DNA from 4 places in the Mesorhizobium sp. M8A.F.Ca.ET.161.01.1.1 genome. Region 2 is predicted to be linked to each of the others. Evidence: predicted binding sites of a transcription regulator. Region 2 holds the regulator's gene; each other region holds the start of a gene.

Region 1 (5,639 bases), on a different contig from region 2:
GATTTGGACAAGCCGATCATGCCGGCCTTGGAGGCGCAGTAGTTCGCCTGGCCGGGATTGCCGGTCACGCCGACCACCGATGTGATGTTGATGATGCGGCCATGGCGGCGGCGCATCATCGGGTGGGTCAGTTCACGGGTCAGCCGGAAAACGGCGGTGAGATTGACCTCCAGCACCGTATCCCAGTCGGCGTCCGACATGCGCACGAACAGGCCGTCCTTGGTGATGCCGGCATTGTTGACCAGGATATCGACGCCCTCGAGATCGGCCTCCGCCTTCTGGCCGAGTGCCTTGACCTCGTCACGGTTCGACAGGTTGGCCGGGAACAGCTTGACCCGATCGCCCAGTTCGGAGGCCAGCGTTTCCAGTTTCTCGACGCGCGTGCCGTGCAGGCCGACGATCGCGCCCTGCGCATGCAGCACCCTGGCGATCGCCTCGCCGATGCCCCCCGATGCGCCGGTGACAAGCGCCTTGCGGCCGGTCAATTCGAACATTTTTGTCTCCAGGTTGAGAAGAGGGCGCCCCTTATAGGGATGGTCTCAAATGGCGCTTTATGCAAGCGCCGCAAGTGCCGCCTCGACCTCGGCCGAGGAACCGACGGACGCGGTGGCGATATCGCGGTTGATGCGGCGAGCCAGTCCCGAAAGCACCTTGCCGGCACCGATCTCGCAAAGCGTGGTGATGCCGTTGGCGCCGAACCATTCCACCGTTTCGCGCCAGCGCACGCGACCGGTCACCTGCTCGACCAAGCGCCCGGCGATCTCGTCGGGATCGGTCGACGGCTGCACCGATACGTTGGACACGACGGGAACGACTGGCGCGGTCTTTGCCACGCCGGCAAGCGCCTCGCGCATGACGTTGGCCGCCGGCGCCATCAGCGCCGAATGGAAGGGCGCCGACACCTGCAGCATCAGCGCACGCTTGGCGCCCTTATCGGTGCACAGTTTCGCTGCCAGCTCGACCGCGACCTTTGCACCTGAGATGACCAGCTGGCCGCCGCCATTGTCGTTGGCGATCTGGCAAATCGAGCCCTTAGCGGCCTCGGCGCAGGCATCTTCGACATCGGCCTGCTCCAACCCGATGATCGCCGCCATGGCGCCCTCGCCGGCCGGCACCGCCACCTGCATGGCGTTACCGCGAATGCGCAGCAGACGAGCGGCATCGGCGACGGAAACGAAGCCGGCGGCGGCGAGTGCCGAATATTCGCCCAGCGAATGGCCGGCGACATAGGCGACCTGGTCCTTCAGCGAGAAACCGCGCGCTTCCAGCGCCCTGATCGCCGCCAGCGATACCGCCATCAGGGCCGGCTGCGCGTTGGCCGTCAGCGTCAAGGTCTCTTCGGGACCTTCCCAGATCAGCTTCGACAGGTTTTCGCCGAGCGCATCATCGACTTCCTGGAAGACCCTGCGCGCTTCGGGAAAGGCATCGGCGAGATCCTTGCCCATGCCGACAGCCTGGCTGCCCTGTCCTGGAAAGGTAAATGCGACGGCCATGCGAGGGCTCCCCAGACTGGTTCTGCTTGCGTGATACTACGAATTTTCCCTGCCTGTGACGCAAGGCAGGCCGCCAAGTCAAGCCACTTCAGCCCATGCCGAAGGCCGTATCCTTGAGCGAGTGCCTGTTCCGAAAGGGCTTTTTGGCGATCACACCTGATGAAAACCGCTCACGAATCGTTTGCTGGCTCTTCTTATTTCCGTCACAGGCGCTAGCTTTGCGTGACAATTATATGACAATCGAATGACGTGGGTTGTCTTTGGGTGGGAAGTTAAAGTGGCAAAGAGTTCGAAACGTGCCGGCAACGCCGCGCCGCAATTCCTGGAAGACGATCCGTCCACCGGCTATCTGCCGGGCCGGAGATGGCCGGTCGTCCGCTACGGGCTGATCAGCCTGGCGATCTCGGCCGTCATGGTGTTCGCCATCGAACTGATCGTGCGCGGTGATGTCGCCGGCACCGTTTCCTTCTTCCTGCAGCCGTTTAAGCCGGGCTGGACCACCATCGTCGTGTTCGCGCTGGTCCTGATCGGCCTCGATGCCGTGCTCGGCCGCAGTCATCAAAGCCTGATGATCGTCGCGCCGCTGACCCTATCGCTGGCCTTTGTCGGCCACCAGAAGTCGCATTATCTCGGCGACCCGCTCTATCCGACGGACTTCCTTTACGCCCGACAGATCTTCGCGCTGTTGCCGCTGCTGGTGCGCGAGCGGCCAATGACCGCGCTCGCCATGGTCGCGGGCATCGTGGTCGGCCTGTCCCTGCTCGTCTACGGCTGGCGTCTTTGGCGCCGCAAGGTTCCAGCCCTCAGCCACAAGGGCCGCCTCGCCCGGCTGACGCTGGCGGTGCCGCTGCTCGCCTTCTTCGTCTCAATCATGGACTACGCCACCTTCTCGTGGACCAGGGACCGGCTGCAGATCATCCCGATCATGTGGGACCAGAAGGAAAACTACGCCTCCAACGGCTTTGCGCTCGCCTTCGCGCTCAACGTGCCGATGGCGCACGTCTCTGCCCCGCCGGGCTATTCCGACAAGGCAATCGCGGCGATCGACAGGCCCGATGTGAGCGCCTCGGTGCCGGCCCAGAAGCCAGACATCATCATCGTCATGAGCGAATCCTTCTGGGATTCGACCAAGCTGCCCGGCGTCACCATCACGCCCGATCCGATCCCCAATGTGCGGTCGCTCCGCTCGGGCTCGATGTTCTCGCCCGAATTCGGCGGCATGACCGCCAATATCGAATTCGAAGCGCTGACCGGGTTCTCGAACGCCTTCCTGCCGGCCGGCAGCATCCCCTACCAGCAGTATGTACGCACCCCGACGCCATCGATGGCGACCTTCCTGAAGAGCGAAGGCTATAGGGCACGCGCCATCCATCCAGGCACCAACTGGTTCTGGAATCGCGGCGCCGTCTATGCCGATTTCGGCTTCAACGACTTCAAATCGGAAGAAACGCTGCCGCCCATGGAAAAGCGCGGACCGCTGGCATCCGACGCTGCGATGACCGACGAGATCATCCGCGAAGCCGACGCCAGCGACGACCCCGTCTTCTTCTTCGCGGTCAGCCTGCAGAACCATGGCCCGTATGAGCCGAACCGTTATTCGAACCCGACCCACTCGGTGCAGGCGCCGATCAGCCAGTGGGCGCGTGACTCGCTGCTCTCCTACGCCGAGGGTTCAGCCGACGCGGACCGCGGCCTCGAGCGGCTGATCGAATGGGCCAAGACGCGCGAGCGGCCAACGATTGTTGCCTTTTTCGGTGACCACCTGCCGCCGCTCGGGCCGGTCTATGTCGAGACCGGCTTCCTGAAGGACAACGTCGCGCCCCGCAAGGAACCGACGCCGGAGGCCGCTCTCGAACATCACGCGACTCCGCTGATCATCTGGTCGAACCGTTCGGGCCCGGTCGAGAATCTGGGGACGGTGAGTCCTGCGTTCCTGCCCTATCATATCCTCACCGCCGCAGGCATCACCCACCCCTACTACACCGGCTTCCTGGGCGAGATGCGGGAGCGCTATCGCGTTGTCGACCGCAACCTGCTGCTCACGCCGGCCGGCGCGGCCACGGCCGACTGGTCGCGTCAGAAAGAGATCGACCCGGCGATCCGCGACTTCCGGCTGATCCAGTACGACATGATGTTCGGCAAGCGCCATGCCGCGCCCGACTTCTTCCCCGAGACGGTCGACAAGGTTGTCGCCCATACGAGTTGAAGGTCTGGACCCCCCGGATGCATCGCGCGCTCTCGGCATCGGGCGCTCAATTCGTCAGTTGCAGCTTCGAGAACTTGTTGGCGATCTGCTGAAAAACATTCGGCAGCTTGGCCGGATCGTTGACGGCATAATAATCGCTCGGATCGGAAGCGCAGGCGCTGTAAAGCGTGCGGTTGGCGGCGGTGTCGGACTGCAGCACCATCGTGTAAATCTGCACGCCCTGGTTCTTCAACTGCGTGCAGACGCTCTTCGTCCAGCCGTCGACATTGCGGGCCGCCGTCGTCTGATTGTCCGACCCGAAGCGGCCACCCGCCAGATAGCCGTAGGATGTGTAGTCGGACTTCGTCGATTGCTGGCTGGCGCCGTAGACGACGTTCTCACCGTCGGTGAGCAGGAGTACGATCTTGCTGACGCCAGGCGTCTTGAATGGCGCGCCGCCGGTATAGGGCGCGCCGGGCGAAAGCACCCGCATGCCCCAGGACAGCCCCTCCGAGACGTTGGTGCCGGAGCCGTTCCATTCCGTCATCTGGCTCGCCGCCTTACGCAATTTGTCGAAATCGTCGGTCAGGGGAACGACGGGGGTCGGGCAGGAACGGTTGGGACCAACGGTGACGGGAGTTCCTGTCTCGGTGATAAGTTCCTTGGCCGGCGCCACATATTTGGCAACCTGTTCCTTGGTGGCTTTGTCGGGATCGCTGTCGAGGCCGCTGAAGTCGATGCCGAGCCGGTTGTCGCCTTTCTGTTTGTCTAGCTTGACCGTGTCGCTGGCGTCGCTGAGATAGGAATTGTTGTAGTATTTTGCCTCATTGCCATAGGAACTGGACGGCATCTGCGCATCTCCCGGATCATCCGGCGCAAAATAGGGAACGAACAGCGTGTCGGGCTTAGCCGGGTCGGGCGGCGTGTCGGAAATGTTGTAGGCGCCGGCCCGCGCCTCCACGCAGCCCTTCCATCCCGTGTCGTTCCATCCGGGCTCGGCCCATCCGGTGTCCTTGAGCTGCCTGAACAGGGCCATGTGGTTCGGGCGCTTGCCGTCGATGACGGGGAAATTGATACCGTTGGTCGAGGATTTGCCGTCCATGTCGATCCAGGACGGATCGAACCCGTCGCCATTGACGTTCACGGCCGTGACGAAGGGAACCAGCGAGGCACGGACCTGGCGCGTCGGCGACTTTGTCGATTCGAGCGTATCCAGCAACGACTTCGTCGCCGTCCTCAGAGCCGTCATGCGGGCGCCAGCCATCGAGCCGGTATTGTCCAGAACCAGCACGACTTCGAGCTGGTTATTGGACTCGGCCGCCGAGGCATCGACCACGATGTGCTTGCTCTGGCCAAACAGGAAAGCGAAGTTCAGATTGACGTCGGCCGAGGCGACCGCCTTGGTCTTGATGAAATTGACGCCCCTGTCGACGGTCAGGGTCGCCTGCGCGTTGACGAGTTCGCCATGGCCAGCGATGTTGGCCTGGAAATAGCGGTCGAAAGCATCGGTGCGGGTCATGTCGAGATCGCCAAGATGCGAGGAGGCAAGGTTTGCCGCATCGAGCGCGTTCTGCAGGTTGCTCTTCGCCCGCATCATGGTCGAGACATCGGTCGCGAAGGCCACGGCCGACAGAATGGCGGGTAGCCCCAATCCCATGAGAAGCGCGAAATTGCCGCTCTTCGAGCGCCAGAACCTGTTGAGAAGCATCCTTACCCCCGAAAATGCTTGCCGCTTGTCATGCACGGCTGTCCGGGCTTTTGCACCTTTCATAATGAATCGACCGTTGACGGCGGAGGGCAACCCTGCGCAACCTGACATTGTGGTTAAGGTCCGGTTGCCGGGGAAGATCGCCGGGCCTTGCTGGCGCCGCGGCTTGATTTTCTGGTGGTTGCGACATCGGGGACGCCGCTTGCCCTTGCCTTATCGGTGGATTGCTATATAGACGCCGCCAATCTGCCGG
Region 2 (5,639 bases):
GCACTTCCATCGAGCCCGAGAACAGGAAGTCGGCATTCGGGTCGGCACCCGAGCCCTTGATGAAGACGTAGTTGCCTTCAGGCTTCACCTTGAACACTTCACGGGCCTGCATGCGGCCGACTTCCTTGTTGTCGAAGGTCAGGTAGAAGACGTCCTTGTTTTCGATCAGGCGGTCATAGCCGACGACCGGAATGCCCTCGTCGAGCGCTTTCTGCACCGCCGGACCGATGGCCGAGGCATCCTGCGCCAGGATGATCAGCGAATTGGCGCCCTGCGAAATCAGGCTCTCGACATCGGTCAGCTGCTTGCCGGGATTGGACTGCGCATCGGCGGAAATGTACTTGTCGCCCGCGGCCTCGATCGCCTTCTTCATGGCGGCCTCGTCGGTCTTCCAGCGCTCTTCCTGGAAGTTGGACCAGGAAACGCCGATGACCTTGTCCTTCGCCTGCGCGACCGACACCAGTGTCAGCGACATGGCGACACCCGCCAGGATGGCGGCTGTGAATCTCTTCATGATATCCTCCCTGCGCCGCGTATGGCGCGACCAAACTGGCCCGAAGGCCGGCACAAAGGCTCTATTTTTTCGAGCCTCGAAAAAACACTGGTCCATCGCCAGAACACTGTCAACATCGATTCTGATGGATTTTGAGGTGCCAGAAATTTTTTTTCGAGCCTCGCAATAAATAAATGACAGCACCGGCCGCTTCTGCCAGTGTTTGACCCTGTTGCCGGAGGTATTCGAGGGGGATCAAGAACCGCGGCAACCGGGAGGGAAAGCATGTCGGTGGGAATCCGCCACGACGATCTGCGCCGGCGCAACCGCGCAATGGTGATTGCAGCCGTGCGCCGGGATGGTCAGCCCTCGCGCACCGAGATCGCCGCCACCACTGGCCTCAGCCACTCGACCATATCGGCGATATCCGCCGACCTGATCGGCGAAGGTATCCTGACCGAAGGCAAGCCGAACGAGGCCGGCTCACTCAAACGCGGCCGGCCGCAGGTTGGCCTCGGCCTCAACCCCGAGGCCGCGGCTGTGATGACCGTGGTGCTGTCGCTGAATTTCCTATCCGTCGCCGTCATCGATTATGCCGGCCAGGTGGTCGCCGAGGAGCAGCGCCGGCTGGACACGCTGACCATGTCGCGCGAGGCGCTGATCGGCGAATGCACGGCAATAGTGCGCCGCCGCATCGAGGACCCCGATCTCGATATCCGCAGTGTTGCCCGCATCGCGCTGGCGATCCAGGGCATCACCGACACCAAGGCGCGTGCCATGCTGTGGTCGCCGATCACGCCGCAGACGGACATTGCCTTCGCCGACATACTCGAAGCCGAATTCGGCATCCCCGCCACCATGGAGAACGACTGCAACATGATGGCGGTGGCGTTGCGCTGGCGCGACCCTCAACGCTACCGCGACGACTTCATCGCCATCCTGCTCTCGCACGGCATCGGCATGGGCCTGGTGCTCAAGGGCGAACTGTTCACCGGCACCCATTCATCGGGCGGCGAATTCGGCCACATGATCCATCGCCCGGGCGGCGCGCTCTGCCGTTGCGGGCGGCGCGGCTGCGTCGAGGCCTATGCCGGCAACTATGCCATCTGGCGTAATGCCAGGCAGCTTGGCGAGGACGCCGAACCGGTCGCCGATGTCAGCGACGCGCAGATGCGGACACTCGCCGCGACGGCAAGGGAGAAAGACGGACCGGAGCGCGAAGCCTATCGCAAGGCGGGCGAGGCGCTGGGCTATGGGCTGGGCAGCCTGTTCGCGCTGATCGACCCGGCGCCGGTCGCCATGGTCGGTGTCAGTGCCGCCGCCTTCGATCTGATCGAGCCGGCCTTGCGCGAGGCCATCGCCCAGACCGCCGGCGGCCAGCATTCGGAATCGATTTCCTTCGACACCGAGCCGAACGAACTGCCGCTCATTCGCGAAGGCTGCGCCATGCGCGCCTTGACCTTCGTCGACCAGGAGATTTTCGCGCCGGGCGTGCAGGCGAGAGGCAGTGCTGGGAAGAGCGTGGCCTGAGCGAACGCTCCGGTGAATCACCACCAATGCTGGAGGTTGGCCGAGCGCCCTCAAGGTCGTCATCCCTGGGCGGAGCAGCCGCGAAGCGGCGTCGCGGAGACCCTGGGATCCATGCCGTGACCTCGATCGTAGAGTGCAACGGCGCAGAATTCTGCACTGCGGCGACGCGTCGAGGTCCCGGCATGGATCCTCGGGTCTGCGCCGCGTCGCTTCGCTCCTTGCTCCGCTCGTGGATGACGAAGTCAGGGGCGTAGCCGCCCTGGACCTAGTCTTCCCTGATCGCGTAGCCCGCGCCGCGGATGGTGCGGATGACGTCGGGCATGCGGCCATTGTTGACCGCCTTGCGCAGGCGACCGACATGCACGTCCACCGTGCGCTCGTCGATATAGATCGTCTCGCCCCAGACATTGTCGAGCAACTGGCTGCGCGAGAACACCCGGCCGGGATGGCGCATCATGAATTCGAGCAGCCGGAACTCGGTCGGTCCGAGCCGGATTTCGCTCTTCTTGCGATAGACCCGGTGCGATTCACGGTCGAGCACGATGTCGCCGACCTTGAGCACGCTGGACAGCACTTCCGGCTTGGCGCGACGCAGCAGCGCCTTGACCCGGGCCATGAATTCCGGCGTCGAGAACGGCTTGACCAGATAGTCGTCGGCGCCGGTCGAAAGGCCACGCACGCGGTCGCTCTCCTCACCGCGCGCCGTGAGCATGATGATCGGCAACCTCTCGGTCTCGGGCCGCATTCGCAGGCGCCGACAGAGTTCGATGCCGGAAACAGCCGGCACCATCCAGTCGAGCACCAGGAGGTCGGGCACATTCTCCTGGAGGCGGATCTCGGCTTCGTCGCCGCGCGTCACCACCTCGACCTGGTAGCCTTCCGATTCCAGATTGTAGCGGAGGAGCACGCCGAGCGGCTCCTCGTCCTCCACCACCATGATGCGTGGCGCGATCATTGGCAGATCATCCTATCGTCAAGCCGCCGGCGCCGACATCGCCGTCTCGTCCTGCTTCGGACGATTGGCGGGCAGTTGCGTTCCGGTCAGCACATAATACGCATTCTCGGCGATGTTGGTCACATGGTCGCCGATGCGCTCGAGATTCTTGGCGCAGAACAAGAGATGCGTGCAAGCCGTGATGTTGCGCGGATCCTCCATCATGTAGGTCAGCAGTTCGCGGAACACCGAGGTGTATTTGACGTCGATGCGTTCGTCGTCATTCCTGAGCTTGGCGAGGGCGGCGGCATCGCCGGCCGCATATTCCTCGACCACGCCCTGCACCTGGATCAGCACCAGCTGCGCCATGGAATCGATCGAGTGCGACAGGTCGCGCGGCGTCGCGGTGAGGCCGACGGAACCGACACGCTTGGCGATGTTCTTGGCAAGGTCGCCGATGCGCTCGAGGTCGCCCGCCATGCGGATCGAGCCGACGACATGACGCAGATCGTCGGCCATCGGCTGGCGCTTGGCGATCAGGGTGATGGCGCGGTCGTCGAGTTCGCGCTGGCGCGCATCCATGATGGCGTCGTCGGAGACGACGCGCTGTGCCAGCGCGTTGTCGGAATTCAGCAGAGCCTTGGTGGCGCCGCCGACCATCGTGCCGGCGAGATCGCCCATGTCGCTGATCAGCCTGCTGATCTGTCCGAGATCCTCATCGAAGGCTGCGACTGTGTGTTCGGCCATGATCCTGGTCCTCGTATGCGTGATATCAGCCGAAGCGGCCGGTGATGTAGTCCTGCGTGCGCTTCTCGCGAGGCGACGTGAAGATCTTCTCGGTCTTGTCGAATTCGACCAGTTCGCCCAGATACATGAACGCCGTCTGGCGCGACACGCGCGCCGCCTGCTGCATGTTGTGGGTGACGATGACGATCGTATAGTCGGCCTGCAGCTCGTCGATCAGTTCCTCGATCTTGGCGGTCGACAGCGGATCGAGCGCCGAGGCTGGTTCGTCGAGCAGGATGACTTCCGGCTTCACCGCCACGGTGCGGGCGATGCAAAGACGCTGCTGCTGGCCGCCCGACAGGCTGAGGCCGCTAGCGTTGAGCTTGTCCTTGACCTCGGTCCACAATGCCGCGCGCTTCAGCGCCTGTTCGACACGGCCGTCCATCTCGGACTTGCTGATCTTCTCGTAGAGACGGACGCCGAAAGCGATGTTCTCGTAGATCGACATCGGGAACGGCGTCGGCTTCTGGAACACCATGCCGATCTTGGTGCGCAGGAGATTGAGATCCTGCGAGCGGTCGAGGATGTTCTGGCCGTCGAGCAGCACCTGGCCGTCGGCGCTCTGCTTCGGGTAGAGCTCGTAGATGCGGTTGAAGACGCGCAGCAGCGTCGACTTCCCGCAGCCCGACGGGCCGATGAAGGCGGTGACGCTGCGCTCGGGCAGCGACAGGCTGATATCCTTCAACGCCTTCGACTGGCCGTAGTAGAAGTTGAGGTTCTTGACCTCGATCTTGGCCTTATCCACGGCCACTTCGGGCGTGTTCAACTCGGTGGACAACATCGGTTTCATCTGTCCTCTCTGCGTCCGGTAAGGCTGCGGGCGAAAATGCTCAGGCCGAGAACCGTCAGGGTGATTATGAGTGCGCCAGTCCATGCCAGTTGCTGCCATTCCTCATAGGGGCTGAGAGCGAACTGGAAGATGGTGACAGGCAGGCTGGCCATCGGCGCGTTGAGATTGCTCGACCAGAACTGGTTGTTGAGCGCGGTGAAGAGCAACGGCGCCGTCTCGCCGGAGATGCGGGCGATGGCGAGCAATATGCCGGTGACGATGCCGGAGAGCGCGGCGCGGTAAGCGACAGATTTGATGACCACCCAGCGCGGCGCGCCGATCGCGGTGCCGGCTTCACGCAGCGCGTTCGGCACCAGGTTGAGCATGTCCTCGGTGGTGCGCACCACGACCGGAATGACCAGGATGGCCAGCGCAACGGCGCCGGCAATGGCGGAGAAATGTCCCATCGGCCGCACCATCAACTCGTAGACGAACAGGCCGATGATGATCGATGGCGCCGACAACAGGATATCGTTGATGAAGCGCACGATGGTGGTGAGCTTGGAGAAGCGGCCGTATTCGGCCATGTAGGTACCGGCGAGCACGCCGATCGGCGTGCCGACGATCACGGCGATGATCGTCATCACCACGCTGCCGTAGATGGCATTGAGCAGGCCCCCGGCGTCGCCGGGCGGAGGCGTCATTTCGGTGAAAACGGCCAGCGAGACGCCGGACAGGCCCTTGTAGAGCAGCGCGCCGAGGATAAGTGCCAGCCAGGCGAGGCCAATGCCGGCGGCGACGACGCACAGCGTCATCATCACGCCATTCCTGCGCTTGCGGCTTTGGTGAAGCGATGCGGCTGTCGACATTGGTCAGGCTCCCGTACGGGCGTCGATGCGCATCAGCATGTAGCGTGCGATGGCAAGGATGAGGAAGGTGATGACGAACAGGATCAGGCCGAGCGCCACCAGCGAGGAGGTGTAGAGATCGCCAACGGCTTCGGTGAATTCGTTGGCGATGGTCGCCGAGATCGTCGTGGCGGGCGCGAACAGCGAAGTCGAGATGCGGTGCGCGTTGCCGATGACGAAAGTGACGGCCATCGTTTCGCCGAGCGCACGGCCAAGGGC
Region 3 (5,639 bases), on a different contig from region 2:
TGCGCGATCCGGTAGTTTTCGCCCGGCGGCGGAATGCTCCGGGGCGAGACCACGGCTCGGCGCAGGCCCATTGAAAATCGGCTTCGATTTGCCGTTCGGGCTCGGCGCGCGATCAAACTGTTACAGCGGCCTGCGAGCCTTTCGGGGTTGCCGCAAGGGCGAATGGGATTCGAGTGTGAATGGCTGACACGACACCCGGGACGATGATGGAGCAGTTGCTGGCTGTCGAGCCGGCGATCGTCATTGGCGCCGGCGCCGCGGGGCTGGCTGTCGCGCGGGCCTTGATGAAGGCCGGCGTGGCGACGGTGGTGCTGGAGAAGGAAAGCCGGCTGGCCGAGCCCTGGCGCCGGCGCCACGAACAGCTGCACCTCAACACCCACCGCGATCTCTCGGCGCTGCCCGGCCTTGCCTATCCCAAGGGTACCCCTGCCTTTCCGCACCGGGATGTCGTCATCCGCCATATGAACGATTTCCATGAGGCGAACCGTTTGCCGGTGGAGTTTGGCGTTTCCGTCGAGGCCATCATGTCCGGGGGCGACCACTGGATCGTGCGCACCAGCGCCGGCTCGCGCCTGGCGCGTCATGTCGTCGTCGCCACCGGCCGCGACAGGGAGCCCTACACGCCGCAATGGAAGGGCATGGAGGCGTTCAGGGGCCGGATCATCCATTCGGCCGATTTTGGCGACGCCCAGGCCTATGCGGGCAAGAAGGTGCTGGTTGTCGGCGCCGGCAATTCGGGCTTCGATGCCCTCAACCATCTGGCGGGCATCGATACCGCCGCCGTCTGGCTGTCGGCCCGCAACGGCCCCGTCCTCTTGCCCAAGCGTATCGGCAAGATCGCCGTGCATCGCCTCTCGCCGCTCATGGCGCGCTTGCCGCTGCGCGTCGCCGACGCGGTCATGGCGGTGACGCAGCGCCTGGTTTTCGGCGATCTCACCAAATTCGGCATGCCGCGGGCACCTGCCGGCGGCGCCAGCCGCCTGACTTCCGACTACACCGCGATTGCCGCCGACGATGGCGCCGTCAATGCCATCAAATCGGGCAGGATCCTGGTGGTGCCGGGGATACGCGAGTTCACCCGCGATGGCGTCATCCTGGCCAATGGCAGCTTGATCGCTCCCGACATCGTCATTGCCGCGACGGGCTACCGCACCGGGCTGGAGCGCATGGTCGGCAATCTCGGCGTGCTCGACGAGAAGGGCGTTCCGCTCTTCAACGGCGGCCAGGCCGATCCGAAACTGCCCGGCCTGTGGTTCACCGGCATGCGGCCGAGCATCCGCGGCTGCTTCGCCAATGCCGGCATATTGGCCAAGGCGATAGCCAGGCGCATCGCCGGTCCCGGCCAGCCGGGCACCTCACGCTGATTTCGGCTCCAGCCGCCGGAAGCCGACAGCCTCGGTCAGCATTTCCTCGTCGACCATGCCGGCATTGTGGAGGGCAAGCAAGGTGAGAGCCAATTCACGCGCCTCCGTGGATTCGGGATGCGCTTGCCGTCGGCGGCAGGCTTCATCGAAGACACGTTGCAACGTGGCCACTTCGTCAGGTTTGAGCAGGCCACGGTCGTAGATCGACTTGGGCATGGCGATGATCTCCTGATCACGATTTAGGGCGCCATGTGTAAATTGCCAATCTTTCCCGAGGCTTGAATGCAATGCCGCGCAAAAAAGAGGGGCCGCGGATCGCCGAAGCCCCTCTTGTTTTGTCTCGCTCGACGTCAGACGCCGATCTTGCCGCCGCCCTGTTTGGTGATCGCCACGACCGCAGGCCGTACCGGCATGTCGGGCTTGAAATCGGGCCAGCGGGTCGACAGGTCCTCATAATAGGAAGGCCGGCCAAACGCGTCCCAGTCCTCACCGCCGTCGCCCGGATGCTGGACGGCGACGAAGGCGGTCTGATCGTCCGGCGTAAACAGCGGGCCGCACATCTCGGCCCCGATCGGCACCCGGAAGAACAGTTTCGAGGTCGCCCGCGCCGATCCTTCCGTGTCCACCGCCCACAGGCCATCGGTGCGGCCGGTGGCCTTCGGGCCCTGGCCGTCGGTGGCGACCCACAGGCGCCCGGCCGAATCGATCGCGCAATTGTCGGGCATGCCGAACCAGCCATTGGCCGTCGTCGCGGTGGAGAAGGTGGCGCCGACATCGGCCACCGACGGGTCGCCGCATTTCAGCAGCACTTCCCACTTGCCCTTTGTGGCGGCGAAATCGCCGCCGTCCTCGACGATCTCGATGATGTGGCCGAAGGCATTCCCGGCGCGCGGGTTGGCGGCGTCGACCTGATCGGCCTTGCGCTTGGAATTGTTGGTCAGCATGACATAGACCTTGCCGTTGCCGGCATTGGGCTGGATGTCTTCGGGCCGATCCATCTTGGTGGCGCCAAGCAGGTCGGCGGCGCGGCGCGTCTCGATCAGCACGTCGGCCTGGCCGGCAAAGCCGTTTTCCGCCGTCAGCGGACCCTGGCCGAACACGATAGGCATCCATTCGACCGAGCCGTCCTCGGCGAATCTGGCGACATGCAGTGTGCCGTCGTCGAGCAGGTCCTTGTTGGCCGCGCGGTCTCCGGCATTGAACATGCCCTTGGTGACGAATTTGTAGACATAGTCGAAGCGCTCGTCGTCGCCGAGATAGAAGACGACGCGGCCGTCCTTGGCGACGATCGATTCGGCGCCCTCATGCTTGAAGCGGCCCATGGCGGTGCGCTTGCGCGGCACCGAATCCGGGTCGTTGACATCGACCTCGACGATCCAGCCGAATCGGTTGGGCTCGTTCGGCTCCTTGGCCAGGTTGAAGCGGTCGTAATGCGCGCCCCATTCATAGGCGCCTTCCGGGATGCCGAGGCGCTTGTAGTTGGCGGCTTCCTTGTGGCCTTCCGGCAGCTCGCCGGAGAAATAGCCATGGATGTTCTCCTCGGCCATCACATAGGTGCCCCAGGGCGTGACGCCGCCGGCGCAGTTGTTGATCGTGCCGAGGACTTTCGTTCCGGACGGATCGGCATTGGTCTTGACGCGGTCATGGCCCGCGACCGGGCCGGACAGCGTCATCTCGGTGCTGGAGGTGATGCGGCGGTTGAGCTTGCCGTCACGCACAACCTGCCATTTGCCGCCGTCCTTGCGGATCTCGACGATGGTGCCGCCATGCGCGGCCATCTCGACATCGACCTGCTCCTTCGAGAGCGGCGCCACCTCGGCCGCCTTCTTGCCGTCCTTCTCGACGATCTTGACGATACCCGGGAACATCAGATGCGGGTTGGTGTATTCGTGGTTGACCACCAGCAGGCCATGTTCCGCCGAGCCATCGATCGCGATGTAGCCGACATAGTCGTTGTTGTAGCCGAACTGCCTGGCCTGGGCTTGTGCCGACTGCTTGGTCGGATCGAATTCCGGCGAATCGGCAAACAGCGGATCGCCCCAGCGAAGCAACACATCGGCGTCGTAGCCCGGCGCGACATGGTGCTTGTCGTCGATGCCGGCCTCCAACTCGTCGAACTTGAAGGCCGAGCTTTCCGCGGCGCGGGCATCGTCGGCGGCGATCATCGCCAGCGGGCTGACGGTGGCGGCGATCGCCGAGACGGCAAGCGAACCCTTGAGGAAGCCCCGGCGCGAAAACCGCGCGGCGATGATCTCGCCCATCGTGCGGTTTTCGCTGGGATTGTTGGCCGGGCCTTCGTTTTCCTCGAGCAGGCTGGTGCGGAATCGGGCGTCGGGGGAGCAATGTTCGGTCATGAGAGCCTCTGGCTGGATTGGCTGGAGCTTGTTTCCTGATCGACCGCCTTACAGTCGGCCGATCACATTTTCGTGACAAGGTATCGGCGCTGCCGCGGCCTCACGACGCCATTTTTCACGCCGGACCTCGGACTTTAGTCCAGTCTTGCGCCTGCAAAGGTCCTGGGAGACAAACGCAACGGTCGGAGGTCGCTTCCGGTCACCACGTGTTTCGGCGATGTTGGTTGCACTGCAACGTTGGGGTGGGTGCACCGGCTCAATCGACGGAGTTCAGGGATGCACGGATCGATAACGGCCCGTTGTTGCCGGCTGGCTTTCGGATCGGCTGCGCTTCTGGCGCTGACCATCGCTCCCTATGGAATTGCCTTTCATGGCTTCGTGCCTGGAATCGAGGCCGCGACCGCGCTCGCCAAGGGTGGCGGCGGTGGTGGTGGCGGTGGCGGCGGCAGCAATGGAAACGGCAACGGCGGCGGCAACAATGGAAACGGCAACGGAAATGGCGCTGACAACGGTGGCGGAAATTCGGGGTCCGGCAAGGGCCAGGCCGGGAAGAGCAGCCATGTCAACGCCACCACTGGCGACGAGGTCGACGTGGACGGCAACAAGATTACGGTTCACCACCCCGACGGCTTAACGGAAAAGATCGAGAACGGCCGTTTCAGGATGAAGGATGCGCTCGACCGCACGATCATCGACCGCCCGGCCACACCGGCCGATGTCAGCCGCCTCAAGGCCCTCTGAACCTTGGCCTTCTGAAATCTCGGCCTTCTGAAATCTAGGCCTTGTGAAGCTGGTCAACAGGCAACGACCGGCTTCACACGTCACCTCCGCCGCCCCCCGGCGGAGGTGACCTCGTTTTCGCGCTGTGTTCCAATGCTGCGATGACTTGGAGAATTCCAGGGAAAGCACGTAGCGCTTTCCCTGGCTGCGTTGCCGTAAGTCGGCGATTCCAACGACGCCGAACCGCTCTATGAGAAGTCCCTCTCGCGGTCGCGAAACTCGCGCATCATGAGGGCAGCCTCGGTGCGGTTCCGCACGCTGAGTTTCGAGAGCACCCCCGTCATGTGGTGCTTGACGGTCTTCTCCTGCAGCTCCAGGCGCAAGGCAACTTCCTTGTTGCTCAGTCCTTCCGCCACCAGCCGCAGGATTTCGGTCTGTCGGCCGGTGAGTTGCCGCAGCCGGTCCGCCACGCCGTTGGTGGGCTGCAGGGACTGCACATCGGAAAGCAGCCGGGCCGACAACATCGGCGAAAGATAGCTTTCGCCGGCCGCCACGTTGCGCAGGATATCGGCAAGCGAGCGCGACCCGACTCCTTTGAGGATATAGCCGTGCACCCCCGCGTTCAGGGCCTTGGTCACGTCGGCATTGGCCTCCGAAACGGTCAGCATGACGATCTTCTGGGCGGGATGGTCGGCAAGGATGCTTGCAACCGCGGCCAAGCCGCCGCCGGGCATGGAAATGTCGAGCAGCAATATGTCGGGCTGCACGGTCGAGGCGATGCGTTCCGCGTCCTGCGCGGTAGCCCCTTCTCCGACCACCTCGAAGCCTCCGATCTCCGAAAGGCTGCGTGTCACACCCTCGCGGAAGAGAGGATGGTCGTCGACAATGGCGATGCGGATGGCGCCCATCATGCTTGCTCCTCGACCGAAAGACGGATCATCAATTTCGTGCCCTTCGGCCCCGTCAGGGTTTCGAACTGTCCGCCAATGCTTTCAACCCGCTCCCTAAGGCCGGCCAGCCCCAACCCTTCGGCCCGGGCCGGATCGAAGCCCGGCCCGCCATCCGACACTTCGACGAAAAGCCGGCCATTTTTCATTCCCGCACGCACCGCCTGATCCTTGCCCCGCCCGTGGCGGTAGGCATTGTTCAGCCCCTCCTGCACGAAGCGATAGATGCTGATCTTTTCAGAAGCGCCGGGCTC
Region 4 (5,639 bases), 300 kb from region 2:
CGACGGCATCAAGCTGCCTGTCGTCTCCGGCGTCTCCTTCTCCATCAAGGCGGGCGAATGCACCGTGCTCGGCGGCCCCTCCGGTGCCGGCAAGAGCTCGATCCTGAAGATGCTCTACGGCAACTACGCCGTCGACGAAGGCCAGATCATCGTCACGCACGAGGACGGGTTGATCGATCTCGCCCATGCCAGCCCGCGCACCGTGCTTTCCGTTCGCCGGCAAACGATCGGCTATGTCAGCCAGTTCCTGCGCACCGTGCCGCGCGTCTCGGCTCTCGACGTTGTCGCCGAGCCACTGGTCGAACGCGGCGAGCAGCGCGAGGCAGCCCGAGCCAAGGCCCGCGCCTTGCTGGCCCAGCTAAACCTGCCGGAAAAGCTCTGGATGCTGCCGCCTGCAACCTTCTCCGGCGGCGAGCAGCAGCGCGTCAACATCGCGCGCGGCTTCATCACCGAGCATCCGATCCTGCTGCTCGACGAGCCGACCGCATCGCTCGACGCCACCAACCGCGACGTGGTGATCGAACTCATCGCCGCCAAGAAGCTGGCCGGCGTCGCCCTGCTCGGCATCTTCCACGACCACGATGTGCGCGAGGCGGTGGCCGACCGCATCATCGACGTCACCGCCTTCGCCCCGGGAAAACTCGCCGCATGACCAGGAAATTGTCGGAGACGCCGCTGGTCCACCCCTCAGCGGAGGTGCACAACTCGACGCTCGGCCGCTGGACCGAGATCGCCGACCGCAGCCGGGTCTCGGAAAGCGAACTCGGCGACTATTCCTACATGATGCAGGACTGCGCCGTCTGGTGCGCGACCATCGGCAAGTTTGCCAACATCGCGGCAAGCGTGCGCCTCAACGCCACCAACCATCCGACCTGGCGGCCGACGCTGCACCACTTCACCTACCGCGCGTCGGACTATTGGGATGACGCCGAGCATGAGAGCGAATTCTTCGCTGAGCGTCGCGCCAAGCGCGTCACCATCGGCCACGACACCTGGCTCGGCCACGGCTCGACCGTCCTGCCCGGCGTCACCGTCGGTGACGGTGCCGCGGTTGGCGCCGGAGCGGTCGTCTCCAGGGACGTCGCGCCCTACACAATCGTCGCCGGTGTGCCGGCCAAACCGATCCGCGAACGCTTCGACCGCCGCACCGCCGAACGCTACCAGGCGCTTGCCTGGTGGGACTGGGACCACGCCAGGCTGCGTGCTTCGCTCGACGATTTCCGCGAACTGTCCGCCGAGGCGTTCCTGGAGAAGTACGAGGGATAGGACAATTCCAGGAAAAGTCAGAACCGGTTTTCCTGGAATTGTGTCAGGTGAAGAGACATAGCCGCTCACATCATCGTCATAGAGCGTGCCCCTTCATATCCCTGACACAGGACTCGGACAGGACGCCATCTCCCAAGGAGATCGCCATGCCCGACACTGTCAGACCCTCGCTCGCTGGATTCTTTGCTGGCTCCAATCCGATGCCGCCCGTGCATCTCGGCACGCGCTATGACACTTCCGGCAATTTCCTGATCGAACCCGGCAACACCGTCGTCAGCCATCTGGTCAGCGGCTCACCATCGGAAGCCGTGGTGCTTGCGGTGCGCGATCGGATGATGGCGATGCCGGACGCCGACCGCCTCGCCTTCACGCCGGTTTCCAGCCTGCACATGACGCTGTTCCAGGGCATCATCGAATATCGCCGCCGCTTGCCCTTTTGGCCGCGCGACGTTCCGCTCGACACCGGCATCGACGCCATGACCCGCCTCTATCTGGAGCGCCTGAGAGGCTTCCAGGGCGCCGGCCCGTTCAATATCAAGGTGGTCGAGATCGTGCCGGCCGGCCTCACCGTTGCCGGCGCGACCGACGAGGATGTGCGCATCATGCGTGCATGGCGCGATGCACTGGCTGTGCCGTTCGGCTACCGGCACCCCGACCATGACGCCTACGTCTTCCACATCACCTTCGCCTATCAGATCCAGCGTCTCGCTGACGACAGGGCTGCTGCCTGGCAGGCGCTGTTCGATGAGAGCCTGGCGCTTTTCGGCCGGGAGGCCCCGGTGATCGAGATCAAGCCGCCCGCCTTCTGCGCATTCCGCGACATGAAGCATTTCGAGGAATTGCTGGTGCTCGGCTGATCGCCAGCAGGACGCGGCCGTCGTATCTGTGGAGCGTAACAAAACTGACATGCTGGCGACATGGCAGGTTCATGTGGCTGCGTTAGGCGAGTGCCTGACGATCAATATGGACCGGACTGGAACCAGCCCATGTCAGCAAGCTCTGCGACGCTCGAAATCCGCGGTGTCAGCCGACGATTTGGCAGGAACACCGCCGTCAGCGACGTCAACATCTCGATCCCGCAGGGGCAGATGGTTGGTGTCATTGGTCGTTCGGGCGCGGGCAAATCAACTCTGCTTCGCATGATCAACCGTCTTGTCGACCCCAGCCAGGGGTCGATTTTTTTTGACGGCGCCGAGGTTTCCCGGTTGCGCGGCTCGCCGCTGCGCCGCTGGCAGCGCGACTGCGCCATGATTTTCCAGCAGTTCAACCTGGTGCCGCGCCTCGACGTGCTGACCAACGTGCTGCTCGGCAAATTGAACCACCGTTCGACCCTGTCCAACCTTCTCGGCATGTTTTCGCGCGCCGAGTGCGCGGAAGCGGTCGCCGCGCTCGAGCGGCTCGACATCGCCCGCACCGCACTTCAGCCCGCCGGCACCTTGTCGGGCGGACAGCAGCAGCGGGTCGCCATCGCCCGCGCCATGATGCAGCAGCCCAGGGTGATCCTGGCCGACGAGCCGATCGCCTCGCTCGACCCGCTCAACGCCAAGGTGGTGATGGATTCGCTGCAGGACATCAATCTGCGCGAAGGCATTACCGTCGTCACCAATCTGCATACGCTCGATACCGCCCGCACCTATTGCAACCGCATCATCGGCATGGCCGCCGGCAAGGTCGTCTTCGACGGGCCGCCCGAAGAGCTCAACCGCGAAGCTGTGCGTCTTGTCTACGGCGCCGACAGCAATGGCGGCGAGATATCGGAGGCCATCACCTCCACCAGCGTTGCCTACAAGCAGAAAATCGCCGCATCCGCCGGACCGCTCGAACCCGCATTCCCGGGATACTGAGCCCGTTACGGGCCAGTAGCGAGCGCCTGGATCGTCCGCCCGCGTCAAGGGCACTTGTCAAGATCAAGAACGCTGCCGGCGCGGGGCCGGAACTTACAGGAGAGACATCAATGTTCAGGAAGATGGTTTTCGGCGCCGTTTCGGTGCTCGCCATGGCCACCAGCATTGCCCACGCCGCCGACATGAAGGAATTTCGCGTCGGCATTCTCGGCGGCGAAAACGAAACCGACCGGCTGCGCAACTACCAGTGCCTGGCCGACCACCTGAAGACCGAGTTCGGCTTCGAGAAGGTTTCGCTGTTTCCCGCCGCCGACTATGACGGCGTCATCCAGGGCCTGCTCGGCGGCACGCTCGACTTCGCCGAACTCGGCGCCTCCGGCTATGCCAGCGTCTATCTCAAGGACCCGAAGGCGGTCACCCCGATCCTCACCACCAAGCAGACCGACGGCTCCACGGGCTATTATTCGATCGGCCTGGCGCTGAAGACCTCGGGGATCACAGACATCAAGTCGGCCAAGGGCAAGAAGCTCGGCTATGCCGATCCGGATTCGACTTCCGGCTACCTGATCCCGCTGACCCAGATTCCGAAGGACACCGGCGCCTCGAACGAGACCTTCTTCGGCTCGACCCAGTTCAATGGCGGCCACGAAAACAACGTTCTGGCGGTGCGTGACGGCAAGGTCGACGTCGCGGTCGACGATTCCTCGGGCATCGGCGACTTCAAGAACGGCTACACCTCCGGCACCTTCCACAAGGAAGTCGCCAAGGGCGCCGTCGACCCCAACGACTTCGTCGAAGTCTGGCGCTCGGGCCTGATCCCGAACGGTCCGCTGGTCGTGCGCACCGCGCTCGGCGACGACATGACCGCCAAGCTGGCCGCCTTCTTCACTGATCTGCCCAAGAAGGACAAGGCTTGCTTCGAGGGCGTCGAAGGCGGCGATTTTACCGGCTACGTTCCCGTAAAGCCCGACTTCTACAACGTCATCGTCGAAGCCCGTAAGGCAGCCATCGGCGGCTAACGGCGAAATCGGAAGGGGCGGTGTTCAAAACACCGCCCTTTTTGCATCTCCGATCATGACCCTTTCCGTGACAGCCCCCTCCGACGGCATTCACCAGACGGCCGATGCCTGGCGACGCCAGACGTCGCTGCGCCGGTTCTATACCGTGCTCGGCGTCGGTCTGCTGCTTGCCGCGATGCTTTCCAGCATGTGGTTCGCCGACGAAGCCAATGCCGGGCATTTCTTCGACCGGCTGCCGCACATACTGGATTTCCTGAGCTGGCTGGTCCCGAAAGACTGGAACGACGTCTGGCGGGCGCTGTTCGACATCGCCTCGCCGCATGATACCGGCACCCAGGAATTCAACTTCCCGCTCGGCCGCGTCTATGTCTGGGGCGGTTTCTACGTCCCCGAATATTTCGAGCTGATGCTGACCACGGTGAACGTGGCGCTGGTTTCGACCTTCATCGGCTTCATCTTCGCGGTGCCTTTTTCCTTCATCGCGGCGCGCAACCTGACGCCCCATCCGGCACTGAGGCTGGTGGTCAAGCGTTTCATGGAATTGCTGCGTGCCTTTCCGGAAATCGTCATCGCCGGCCTCTTCGCGGCAATCGTCTCGACCGGTCCGATCGCCGCCATAATCGCCATCGGCCTGCATTCGATCGGCGCACTCGGCAAGCTGTTCTACGAGATCAACGAGAACATCGACATGCGCGCCGAGGAAGGCCTGACGGCGGTCGGCGCCAACTGGTTCGAGCGGGTGCGCTTCGCCGACCTTCCACAGGTGTTGCCCAATTTCGTGTCCTATACGCTGCTGCGGGTCGAGATCAACGTGCGGGCCTCGACCATCATCGGCGCCGTCGGCGGCGGCGGCATCGGCGAAGAGCTGAAGCTGTCCATCTCGCGCGGCTTCGGCGCCAAGACGCTGGCGCTGGTGTTGCTGCTGTTCACGACCATCTTCATCATCGATCAGTTTTCCGCCTGGCTTCGCCGCAAGCTGGTCGGCGAACAAGCCTTTATGATGGGGGCATAGATCATGGCAACCATGACCGCCGAGGAGATGCTGTCGATCGAGGCGCGCCACCCGCAGGTTTTCCGGCGCCCCGCATACAAGCGCTTCGGTCCGCTGCTCCTGTTCGTTGGCACTCTCCTCTATCTGGTCTATGCCTTGTGGTTCTTCAGCCTGCCGCAGGTATTGCGTGAATCGCATTGGGAGCGACTGCCACTTTTCCTGACGCAGTGGATCAGCTACGATCTGCAGCCGGAATTCCGTCTCGACCAGCCGGAGATCATGCCCAAATATCCGCGTTTCTCCGCACTGGGCGACAATCCCAATCCGGATTGGGTAATCAAGAATGCCGACGGGTCCTTCACCGTGCGGATCGACGGCCAGGCCAAATCCGTCACCTTCGACAAGACCTATGCGACGATTGTCGCCAATGGACAGACAGTGCCGGTGGCGCTGACCGGCGGCAAGCCGGTGGTCTCGGGTCCGGTGCCCGACTGGATGACGGTTCACGATGACGAGGTG

What was found. Region 2 encodes PhoB, which activates phosphate uptake and scavenging genes when phosphate is short. Its sites were predicted from a motif close to TGTCATNNANCTGTCAT; they were not measured.
Region 1: a site for PhoB is predicted at 1,716-1,732, ahead of EN804_RS12920 (LTA synthase family protein). Genes of this name have one in related genera too.
Region 3: a site for PhoB is predicted at 3,780-3,796, ahead of EN804_RS27295 (PhoX family phosphatase). Genes of this name have one in related genera too.
Region 4: a site for PhoB is predicted at 2,158-2,174, ahead of phnC (phosphonate ABC transporter ATP-binding protein). Genes of this name have one in related genera too.

What each region holds. Positions count from the first base shown of each region.
Region 1 is NZ_SRTD01000004.1:284,805-290,443, reverse strand. It holds gene fabG (3-oxoacyl-[acyl-carrier-protein] reductase) at 1-494, opposite strand, end outside; gene fabD (ACP S-malonyltransferase) at 552-1,493, opposite strand; gene EN804_RS12920 (LTA synthase family protein) at 1,738-3,699, shown strand; gene EN804_RS12915 (pilus assembly protein) at 3,746-5,386, opposite strand.
Region 2 is NZ_SRTD01000005.1:167,318-172,956, reverse strand. It holds gene xylF (D-xylose ABC transporter substrate-binding protein) at 1-514, opposite strand, end outside; gene EN804_RS15055 (ROK family protein) at 779-2,023, shown strand; gene phoB (phosphate regulon transcriptional regulator PhoB) at 2,289-2,978, opposite strand; gene phoU (phosphate signaling complex protein PhoU) at 2,997-3,704, opposite strand; gene pstB (phosphate ABC transporter ATP-binding protein PstB) at 3,730-4,533, opposite strand; gene pstA (phosphate ABC transporter permease PstA) at 4,530-5,381, opposite strand; gene pstC (phosphate ABC transporter permease subunit PstC) at 5,385-5,639, opposite strand, start outside.
Region 3 is NZ_SRTD01000015.1:12,571-18,209, forward strand. It holds gene EN804_RS27285 (NAD(P)/FAD-dependent oxidoreductase) at 180-1,364, shown strand; gene EN804_RS27290 (hypothetical protein) at 1,356-1,580, opposite strand; gene EN804_RS27295 (PhoX family phosphatase) at 1,715-3,718, opposite strand; gene EN804_RS37365 (hypothetical protein) at 3,995-4,459, shown strand; gene EN804_RS27305 (response regulator transcription factor) at 4,687-5,349, opposite strand; gene EN804_RS27310 (sensor histidine kinase) at 5,346-5,639, opposite strand, start outside.
Region 4 is NZ_SRTD01000005.1:468,676-474,314, reverse strand. It holds gene phnL (phosphonate C-P lyase system protein PhnL) at 1-652, shown strand, start outside; gene EN804_RS16530 (DapH/DapD/GlmU-related protein) at 649-1,266, shown strand; gene EN804_RS16525 (DUF1868 domain-containing protein) at 1,413-2,123, shown strand; gene phnC (phosphonate ABC transporter ATP-binding protein) at 2,253-3,110, shown strand; gene phnD (phosphonate ABC transporter substrate-binding protein) at 3,221-4,129, shown strand; gene phnE (phosphonate ABC transporter, permease protein PhnE) at 4,185-5,141, shown strand; gene phnE (phosphonate ABC transporter, permease protein PhnE) at 5,145-5,639, shown strand, end outside.